Regions from separate parts of the Saccharopolyspora antiqui genome, predicted to be linked through region 3. Evidence: riboswitches for the same ligand, from Rfam matches in the RefSeq annotation. Region 3 holds a riboswitch; each other region holds the start of a gene.
The links. A riboswitch is a leader RNA that binds a small molecule or an ion and turns the genes downstream of it on or off. The one in region 3 is predicted to bind S-adenosylmethionine.

Region 1: linked by a shared signal. The riboswitch ahead of thrC (threonine synthase) and the one ahead of ACTWQN_RS19650 (aminotransferase class V-fold PLP-dependent enzyme) in region 3 are both predicted to bind S-adenosylmethionine.
Region 2: linked by a shared signal. The riboswitch ahead of ACTWQN_RS35325 (methionine ABC transporter ATP-binding protein) and the one ahead of ACTWQN_RS19650 (aminotransferase class V-fold PLP-dependent enzyme) in region 3 are both predicted to bind S-adenosylmethionine.

The regions. Positions count from the first base shown of each region.
Region 1 covers NZ_JBQQBO010000005.1:66,073-69,337, reverse strand. The annotation lists gene rpsT (30S ribosomal protein S20) at 141-401, shown strand; gene holA (DNA polymerase III subunit delta) at 478-1,464, opposite strand; SAM riboswitch class I at 1,561-1,690, shown strand; gene thrC (threonine synthase) at 1,703-2,971, shown strand; gene ACTWQN_RS10745 (DNA internalization-related competence protein ComEC/Rec2) at 3,051-3,265, opposite strand, start outside.
Region 2 covers NZ_JBQQBO010000037.1:11,448-14,712, forward strand. The annotation lists gene ACTWQN_RS35315 (MetQ/NlpA family ABC transporter substrate-binding protein) at 1-94, opposite strand, end outside; gene ACTWQN_RS35320 (ABC transporter permease subunit) at 190-873, opposite strand; gene ACTWQN_RS35325 (methionine ABC transporter ATP-binding protein) at 870-1,889, opposite strand; SAM riboswitch class I at 2,135-2,224, opposite strand; gene rsmA (16S rRNA (adenine(1518)-N(6)/adenine(1519)-N(6))-dimethyltransferase RsmA) at 2,400-3,265, opposite strand, start outside.
Region 3 covers NZ_JBQQBO010000012.1:25,919-29,183, reverse strand. The annotation lists gene ileS (isoleucine--tRNA ligase) at 1-1,345, shown strand, start outside; SAM riboswitch class IV at 1,491-1,606, shown strand; gene ACTWQN_RS19650 (aminotransferase class V-fold PLP-dependent enzyme) at 1,645-2,982, shown strand; gene lspA (signal peptidase II) at 3,199-3,265, shown strand, end outside.

The DNA.
Region 1 (3,265 bases), on a different contig from region 3:
GGCTGACATCCGCGCAGGTAGCCGCTGTTAGCATGGACGACCGTGCCGTGCGGCATTCCGCCGTGGAGGAAACCTGCCGAGCGCAGCGCCAACAAACAGCGCGGCACGACCGATTCGACAGACCAGGAAGAGGCGCGACAGTGGCCAACATCAAGTCCCAGATGAAGCGGATCAAGACCAACGAGAAGAACCGGCTGCGCAACAAGGCCGTCAAGTCCTCGGTCAAGACCGCCATCCGCAAGTTCCGCGAGGCCGCTGACGCTGGTGAGAAGGACCAGGCCATCGAGCTGCAGCGGGCCGCCAGCCGCGCGCTGGACAAGGCCGCCAGCAAGGGCGTCATCCACAAGAACCAGGCCGCGAACAAGAAGTCCGCGCTGGCGCGGCGCGCCAACCAGCTCTGAGCCACGGCCCGAGCTTTCGGCCCCTTCCTCCTCGGGAAGGGGCCTTTTGCTGTGCACCCAAGCCTGGCTGCGGGTGTCAGGAGCGCTGGTTGCGGAGTTCGACCAGGCGCAGGACCGTGCGTTCCAATGCGTAGGTGGCATCTGCGGCGACACCCTTGACCCCGGCATTCACCTCGGCGACCGCCTGGAGCGCCGCGGCGAGACTCGTCGGGTTCCAGCCGCGGGACTGCGCCAGCGCCTTCTTCACCTTCCACGCGGGCATGCCCAGCTCACTGGCCAGCCGGAACGGGTCGCCCCGGCCACCGGCGGCGGCGACCCGGCCGATGGTGCGGACCGAGTCCGCGAGGGCGTCGGCGATCAGCACGTGCGCGACGCCGAGCTGCACCGCCCAGCGCAGCGCCTCCAGAGCACCCGCCCGGTCCCCGGTCACCGCCTTCTCCGCGACCGCAAAACCGGTGACCTCCGCCCGCCCTCGGTGGTAGCGGCGCACCGCGACCTCGTCGACCTTGCCGCCGGTGTCGGCGACCAGCTGCGCAGCCGCGGATGACAGCTCCCGCAGATCCGAGCCGACCGTCTCGATCAGCGCGGCCACTCCGGCGGCGTCGGTCTTGCCGCCAGCCCGCCGCACCTCGTCGCGGACGAACGCCTCCCGCTCGGCGGGCTTGGTGATCTTGTTGCACTCCGTGACCCGCGCGCCGAGCTTGCGCAACGCGCCTGGTAGCTCCTTGGCGTGCTTGGCCCGCCCGCCACCGCTGTGCACGACGACCAGCATGACGCCGTCGGCCGGTTGCCGGGCGTGCATCAGCAGGGCTTCGGCGATCTCCTTACCGGCGTCCTGCGCCGATTCGATGGCGAGCACCCGGCCCTCTGCGAACAGCGACGGGCTGAGCAGTTCGGTCAGCTCCGGCGGGGTGAGTTCGCTCACCTTCACGCGGCGCAGCTCGGCTTCCGGATCAGCGGCGCGGGCGGCGCCGACGGCGGCCCACAGCGCGCGTTCCACCAGCAGTTCCTCGTCGCCGAGAACCAGCTGCAGCGGATCGGGGACCACGGCCGGTGCGTTCATGCACGCATCGTCGCACGCATCGGCGACAGTCCCGCCATCTGGATCGCCCTGGCCAGGACCAGGCGCGGTCCACTAGCGTTGCGGGCACAACTGCATAGCTCATCCAGAGGGGCAGAGGGAACGGCCCGATGAAGCCCCGGCAACCGTCGTCAGCGAATCGTGTACTTGCGCGAGGCCGCTGGCGAAAGCGGTGCCAATTCCGACCCGTCCGCGGGACAGATGAGGAGAGGACCTCGCGATGACCGTTGCTGCCCATGCCCAGACCGCTGCCAACAAAGCCTTGGACCTGGGTAATGCCGTCGAATTGGTGTCCAAGGAAGAGGGGCACCGGCAGCCGCTGGCCCCCGAGTTCGTCTCCCTCGAAGACTTCTCCCCGCTGGAGGTCGCCTACGACTTCGGCCGGATCCGCCGGGAGGACATCGAAGCCGGGCCGCGCTCGATCTGGCGTTACAAGCAGTTGCTTCCGGTCCCCTCCAACGTCGAGGAGCACCCGAACACCGAACCGGGCTGTACCAGGCTGATCCGGGCCGACAAGCTCGCCCAGGCGCTGGGCGTCAAGCGGATCTGGATCAAGGACGACACCGGCAACCCCACCCACTCGTTCAAGGACCGCGTGGTCGCGGTGGCGTTGGCCGCGGCCCGCGAGTTCGGCTTCAAGGTGCTGGCCTGCCCCTCGACCGGCAACCTGGCCAACGCGGTTGCCGCCGCAGCCGCCCGCGCCGGCTGGGACTCGGTGGTGCTGGTGCCCAAGACCCTGGAGCGCGCCAAGATCCTGATGAGCGCGGTTTACGACGGGTCGCTGCTGGCCGTCGACGGCAACTACGACGACGTGAACCGGCTGGCCACCGAACTGGCCTCGGAGCACGAGGACTGGGCGTTCGTCAACGTCAACGTGCGGCCCTACTACTCCGAGGGATCCAAGACGCTGGCCTTCGAGGTGGCCGAGCAGCTCGGCTGGCGCATCCCCGAGCAGATCGTGGTGCCGATCGCCTCTGGTTCTCAGCTGACCAAGGTCTACAAGGGATTCAACGAGCTCGGCCAGGTCGGCTTGGTGGAGCCGAGCCCGGTGCGGATCTTCGGCGCGCAGGCCACCGGCTGCTCCCCGGTGTCCACGGCGTTCAAGAACGGCCACGACGTGGTCCAGCCGGTGCGGCCGGACACCATCGCCCGCTCGTTGGCCATCGGCGCGCCCGCCGACGGCCCGTACGTGCTGGACATCGTGCGCAAGACCGGTGGCGCCATCGAGGACGTCAGCGACGACGAGGTCCGCGACGGCATTCGGCTGCTGGCCCGCACCGAGGGCATCTTCGCCGAGACCGCCGGTGGGGTCACCGTGGCCACCGCGAAGAAGCTCATCGAAACCGGCAAGATCGACCCGGACGCCGACACCGTGCTGCTGATCACCGGTGACGGGCTGAAGACCCTGGACGCGGTGCAGGACCAGCTCGGCCCGAAGGCCACCATCGCCCCGACCACCGAGGCGGTCAACCAAGCCCTCGGCCTGTAATCCCGTCCGGAAACCGAGCGGCACCCGCCGGAGGGTGGCGACCGGCACTCGTGCGGTGCCGCTCGGTTCTTGGCATCGGCTACGACTCCGTCGCGCGCAACGGGTCGCCTCGCGAGACGTAGCGGGGGCCTTGCGGGCCGGGCAGGATGGCGATATCTCCTTCCTGGTCGGTGCGGAGCACTCTGGTGCCCGCGCGGGTGAGGGTGTCGACCACGAACGGACTTGGGTGGCCGTAGCTGTTGCCAGCTCCGACGCTGATCACGGCCAGCCGTGGACGCACTGCTTGCAGGAAAC
Region 2 (3,265 bases), on a different contig from region 3:
GCGCATTCGGGTCCTCGGCGGCCGAGCCGCCGCCTCCGCACGCGGCCAACACCAGTCCGGCGGCGGCCACCAGGGCAGCGAAGCGCAAACGCATCAGTTGTGTCCTTTCTGGACAGAGCAGGAGAGGGTTGTGCGTGCGAAAGCGGGCTACGGCGGTTTCGCACGCATGAATGGTTGGGGGGCGAATGGCTAAGCAGCAGTGGTGCGGCGCCGGTCGACGAGTTTCGCGGTGCGATCGGTGATCAGCTGCATGGCGAAGGCCAGCACCCCGAGCACGACCACCGATCCGTACAGGATCCGGTCGTCGTAGCCCTGGTAGCCGTCCTGGATCGCGGTGGTGCCCAGTCCCCCGCCGCCGATCGCACCGGCCATCGCGGCGTAACCGATCAGCGCCACCGCGGTGACGCCGACCGCACCGACCAGCGCGGCTCGGGCCTCGCCGAGCAGCACCGTCCACACGATCCGCAGCCGAGAAGATCCGGTGGTGATCGCCGCCTCCACAACGGTGAAGCCGACCTCGCGCAACGCGTTCTGCGTCAACCGGGCGAAGAACGGGATGGCGCCGATGGTCAGCGGCACGATCACCGCGGTGCTGCCGATCGAGGTGCCGATCAACAGCCGGGTGAACGAGGCCAGCACCACCAGCAGCACCACGAACGGCACCGAACGCACCACGTCGACGACGACCCCGAGCACCCGGTACAGCACGGGTCTCGGGTTCAGGCCGACCGGCGAGGCGAGGTGCAGCAACACCCCGAGCGGCAAACCCCCGAGCACCGCCAGCAGGGTGGAGACCAGCACCATGTAGAGCGTTTCGACCGTCGCTTCGGCGAGTAGTTCGAAGACCTCCGACCAGGGGGTCACATCGGTCACGCAGCAACTCCGTCAACGCACACCGGAGCGCGTCGCACGTGCGCATCCCGCTCGATCATCCACTTCAGAGCCGCCTCGGCGCGCTCACCGGTCAGGCCGATCTTGAACTTCGCCACCGGCGTGTCCCCGAGGCGGGTGAGCCCGCCACCCAGGATCGCCAGCTCGACACCGAAGCGGCTGGCGGCTTCCGGCAGCAGCGCGCCAACCGCGGCGAACCCGACGAGCACGACCTCGGCGACGACGTCGTGCCGACCACCGGTCGGCTTGAGCGGCTCCGCCTGGTCGGTGTCGGGCAGCAGCGCCGAACCCACTCGGCTGCCCGGCGCGGCCACCAGGTCGATGACCTTGCCGTGCTCCACCACCCGGCCGCCCTCCAGCACCGCGACGTCGTCGGCGATCCTGCGGACCACCGCCATGTCGTGAGTGACCACCAGCACGGTGACACCCAGTTCGGCGCGGGCGCGGTCCAGCACCGTGAGCACCGAGTCGGTGGTGCCCGGGTCGAGCGCCGAGGTCGGTTCGTCGGCCAGCAGCACCGACGGCTTGGCGGCCAGCGCACGGGCCACCGCGACCCGCTGGCGCTGCCCGCCGGAGAGCTGGTCGGGGTAGACCGAGGCCTTGTCGGTCAGGCCCACGAGGTCCAGCAGCTCGCCCACCCGGCTGCGCCGCTGCGGGCCGGTCAACCCGGCCGCTTCCAGCGGCAACGCGATGTTTCCTGCGGCGGTGCGCTGCCGCAGCAGCGAATCACCCTGCGGCACCACGCCGATCTGCCGGCGCGCGGCGCGAAGCGCCTTGCCATCAAGGGAAACCAGGTCGGTGCCATCGACGCGGATGGCTCCGGCGTCCGGCTTCTCCAGCAGCGCGATGCAACGCGCCAGGGTGGACTTGCCGGCGCCGCTCGGGCCGACCACACCGCACACCGCACCGGCCGCGACCTCCATCGACACGCCGTCGAGGGCGCGGACGGTTCCGTTGTTGTGCTGGAAGGACTTGGTCAGGTTCTCGACTGTGATCACGATCGGCTCCACATCAGCTCGCGACGGCCGCGCACGCGGAAGCGGCGACAGGCCAAGGAACTTCGGACAGGGAGGAAGGGCTGGGTCACATCTCGCGACGACAGGCGGTGGTCGTCCGACGCCCGTGGTCGATGACGCGTCGCTGCGTCAGCAGCCTCCGGATGTGGCTTTGCCTCGATCGGGCCAGCTGACCTCGGGTTTGACCGGCAGGCGGGCTGGCTAACAGCGCGTTGGACTCCACAACAACTCCATCGGTCCTGGCGTTAGCACCTGCCCTGATCGGGTGGTTGCTGCGGCTTCGCTGAGCCAGGTCTCTCGGCCGCTCGGGATGGATTTCCCGAATAGTAGAACCCACTGGCGGATTCCAGCGCAAGTTGATAGCCGTCACTTTCCGAAATCGTTTGCCAAATCACACACCTGGACGAGCGGGAATTTTCCCGCCATACCAGGTGTTACCAGTGACTCCGTGTAATGGAAGTGCTTCGGTTGGCAAGCGTCCGGATGGGTGGTTCAGCGAGCGCTCTCGGCAGCCGCGGCCTCGGCGATGCGCGCGAAATCGCCGATCGACAACTGCTCGCCGCGCGCCGCCGGATCGACGCCCGCAGCACGTAGCACGGCCTCCGCCCGGCTCGCGGACCCGGCCCAGCCCGATAGCGCGGCGCGCAACGTCTTGCGCCGCTGGGCGAACGCGGCATCCACCACCCGGAAGACCTCCTGCCGCGACACCGTCGACGGCGGCGCGATGCGCCGGAACGAAACCAATCCGGAGTCCACATTGGGCACTGGCCAGAACACCTTGCGCGGCACCGGACCGGCGCGCCGCACATCGGCGAACCACGCCGCCTTGGCGCTCGGCACGCCGTAAACCCGGCTGCCCGGCTTCGCGGCCATCCGATCGGCGACCTCGGACTGCACCATGACCAGGCCGTGCACCAGGCTCGGCAGCTCGGCCAGCAGGTGCAGCACGACCGGCACCGCCACGTTGTACGGCAGGTTCGCGACCAGCGCTGTCGGTGGCTTCGCGAACTCCGCCGCGCGGACCCGCAGGGCGTCCGCTTCCAGCACGGTGAGCCGGTCGGCCAGCGCCGGAGCGAACTCGGCGGCGGTGCGCGGCAGCCGCGCCGCGAGCACCGGGTCGATCTCGACGGCGATCACCGCTCCGGCGGCAGGCAGCAGGGCGAGCGTCAGGGAGCCCAGCCCGGGGCCGACCTCCAGGACGACGTCGTCCAAGCCGACCGAGGCCGACGCCACGATGCGGCGCACCGTGTTCGGATCGTGCACGAAGTTCTGGCCGAGCTTCTTCGTCGGCCGGATGTCGAGTTCCTCGGCCAGCCGACGCACCTCGGCCGGGCCGAGCAGTGCCCCCTGCTGGTCGT
Region 3 (3,265 bases):
CCCGGCGTTCTCGAACGTGATGGCGCACGGCATCGTGCTGGGCCACGACGGGCTGAAGATGTCGAAGTCCAAGCGCAACTACCCGGACGTCAACGAGGTCTTCGACCGCGACGGCTCGGATGCGATGCGCTGGTTCCTGATGTCCAGCCCCATCCTGCGGGGCGGCGACCTGGTGGTCACCGAGCGCGGTATCCGCGACGCGGTGCGGCAGGCGGTGCTGCCGCTGTGGAACTCCTGGTACTTCCTGGCGCTGTACGCCAACGCCGCGGGCGTCCCCGGTGAGTCCAGTGTGGACAGCAAGCACGTGCTGGACCGCTACGCGCTGGCCAAGACCAACGAGCTGGTCGGCGACGTGCAGTCGGCGATGGACGCCTTCGACCTGGCCGGTGCCTGCGCGCACGTGCGCGATTTCCTCGAAGTGCTGACGAACTGGTACGTGCGCCGCTCCCGCGACCGGTTCTGGGCCGGTGACCGGGACGCGATCAACACGCTGCACACCGTGCTGGAGGTGACCTGCCGGGTGGTGGCGCCGCTGCTGCCGCTGACCGCCGAGGCGGTCTGGCGGGGGCTGACCGGTGGCCGGTCGGTGCACCTGGCGGACTGGCCGCTGGTCGACGAACTGCCCGCGGACGCCGCGCTGGTGACCGCGATGGACCAGGTGCGGCAGGTGTGCTCGTCGGCGTTGGCGCTGCGCAAGGCCAACAAGCTGCGGGTGCGGTTGCCGCTGGCCAAGCTCGTGGTCGCCACCCCGCAGGCGGAGGTGTTGCGACCGTTCACGGATCTGATCCGCGACGAGGTCAACGTCAAGGAGCTCGAACTGAGCACCGACGTCGCCGCGCACGGCCGCTTCGAGATCGCGGTCAACGCGCGGGCCGCCGGTCCGCGGCTGGGTCGCGACGTGCAGAAGGTGATCAAGGCGGTGAAGTCCGGCGAGTGGCGGCGCACCGGCGACACCGTGGTCGCGGCGGGTATCGAGCTGCGGGATGGCGAGTTCACCGAGCGGCTGGTGTCCACCGACACCGGAGCGGCCTCGGCTCTGCCGAACGGCAACGGGCTGGTGGTGCTGGACATCGAGGTGACCCCGGAGCTGGCCGCCGAAGGCCTGGCCCGCGACGTGGTCCGCGTCGTCCAGCAGGCCCGCCGCGAGGCGGACTTCGAGGTGTCGGACCGGATCACGGCCACCGTGTCGGCGCCCGCCGACGTGTTGGACGCCCTCGCCGCGCACCGCGAATTCATCGCGGGCGAAACCCTCGCGAACGCGGTTGAACCCGGCGCCGTTTCGGACGGCTTCACCGGCACCGTTGGCGAAGGCACCGAGATCAAGGTCGCCGTCACCAAGGCGTAGCCCCAGGTGAAGGGCACCTTTTACCAAGTTACTTGGCGAAAGGTGCCCTTCACCCTTCACTGGATCCGGTGTGACGACGGCTGTTCCCACGTGCTGGGAACCTTGTTGCTCTGGTGCGGCGGTTTTCCTAAGGTGCTGGGTCGAAGGTCATGAGTGCCAGCGTCAAGCCCCGGCTTGCTGGCCGGCAACCCTCCTACCGCGGTGGGGTGCCCCGGGTGAGGACCTGGCCGGTCGCGTGGGGCGACTCGGCAAGCGCGGACCCTTCCTGGCGGGTCCGGTGAGGCCCGAGGAGGGGCACCATGTCGTCCGCCGTCATCGACATACCAGTTCAGTCCAATGTGGAGTATCGGATTCCCGCCGTGGTGGGTGGCGCGCTGCGGGTTCCGCTGGTCACCGGGGAAAGCGTCGGCTACGCCAATCTCGATCACGCGGCCAGCGCGCCGTGCCTGCGGGCCGTGCGGACGGCGGTGGACGAACTGCTGCCCTGGTACGCCAGCGTGCACCGCGGCGCCGGTTTCGCCTCCCAGGTGTGCACCCGGGTCTACGAAAGCGCTCGCGGCAAGCTGCTGGATTTCGTCGGCGCCCGGCGCACCGACTCGGTGGTCTTCACCCGCAACACCACCGACGCGCTGAACCTGCTGGCCCGCGCACTGCCGCGCGGCACGTCCGTGGTCGTCTTCGATACCGAGCACCACGCCGCGCTGCTGCCGTGGACGGGTCCGCGGGTGCGCCGCATCGCCGCGCCGGAGACGCCTGCGGACGCGGTCGCCGCGTTGGACGCGGCGCTGGCCGACTGCCCGGAGGGGCCGCGGCTGGCGGTGCTCACCGGCGCCTCCAACGTCACCGGCGAGCTGTGGCCGATAGCCGAGCTCGCACGGGTGGCTCGCCGTCGCGGCGCGCGCACCGTGCTGGACGCCGCCCAACTCGCCCCGCACCGGCCGGTGCGGATCACCGAGCTCGACGTCGACTACGTGGCGCTGTCCGGGCACAAGTTGTACGCGCCGTTCGGCGCCGGTGCGCTGATCGGCCGCGCGGACTGGCTCAACGCCGCCGAGCCGTACCTCGCCGGTGGCGGCGCCACCCGGTCGGTGCGGGAACGGTCCGTGAGCTGGACGACCGGGCCGCAGCGGCAGGAGGCCGGTTCGCCGAACACCGTCGGCGTGCACGCGCTGGCGGTGGCCTGCCAGGCGCTCGCGGCGAACTGGGCGAACATCGTCGAGCACGAGCAGGCGCTGCTGACCAGGCTGCGGGCCGGGCTGCGCGGCGTGCCGGGGCTCCGGGAGCTCCGCCTGTTCGACGCCGACCACGACCGGGTCGGCGTGGTGAGCTTCACGGTTGACGGTCAGGATCCCGGTCTGCTGGCTGCGGCGCTGTCGGCGGAGCACGGCATCGGCGTTCGCGACGGGTTGTTCTGCGCACACCTGGCCACCCGTCGGCTGCTCTCGCGGGCTGGCTCGGACGCCGACCGCGCGGTGCGGATCAGCGTCGGCCTGGGAACCACGCACGAGCACGTCGACCGCGTCGTCAGCGCCCTGCGGAACCTGGTGATCGACGGCCCCACCTGGCACTACGAGCAGGCCGACGGCCAATGGGTCCCCATCGACGACCCCCGCCCGGCCCCGGGCTTCCTCGACTGATCGTTCCGCGATCCGGAAGCTGGGGGTGGGGTGAAGGGCACCTTTCGCCAAGTTAGTTGGTAAAAGGTGCCCTTCACCTCTCAGTTGGCGGTGGGTTTTGCGGCGGCGGTTTCGGGTGGCGGCGGCACCCGCCGGGTGGTGGTAGGTCGGATGGTGATCGGCCGCCTGCGGACGGAGGTGGTACTGCCGCGATGCGTTCGGTCCGGTTCAGGGACAATGGCCGTTGTGAGCACCGAGCAGTCTTCCTCCGGGCAGTCCCCCGCAGAGCGGGCGGACGGCGAGC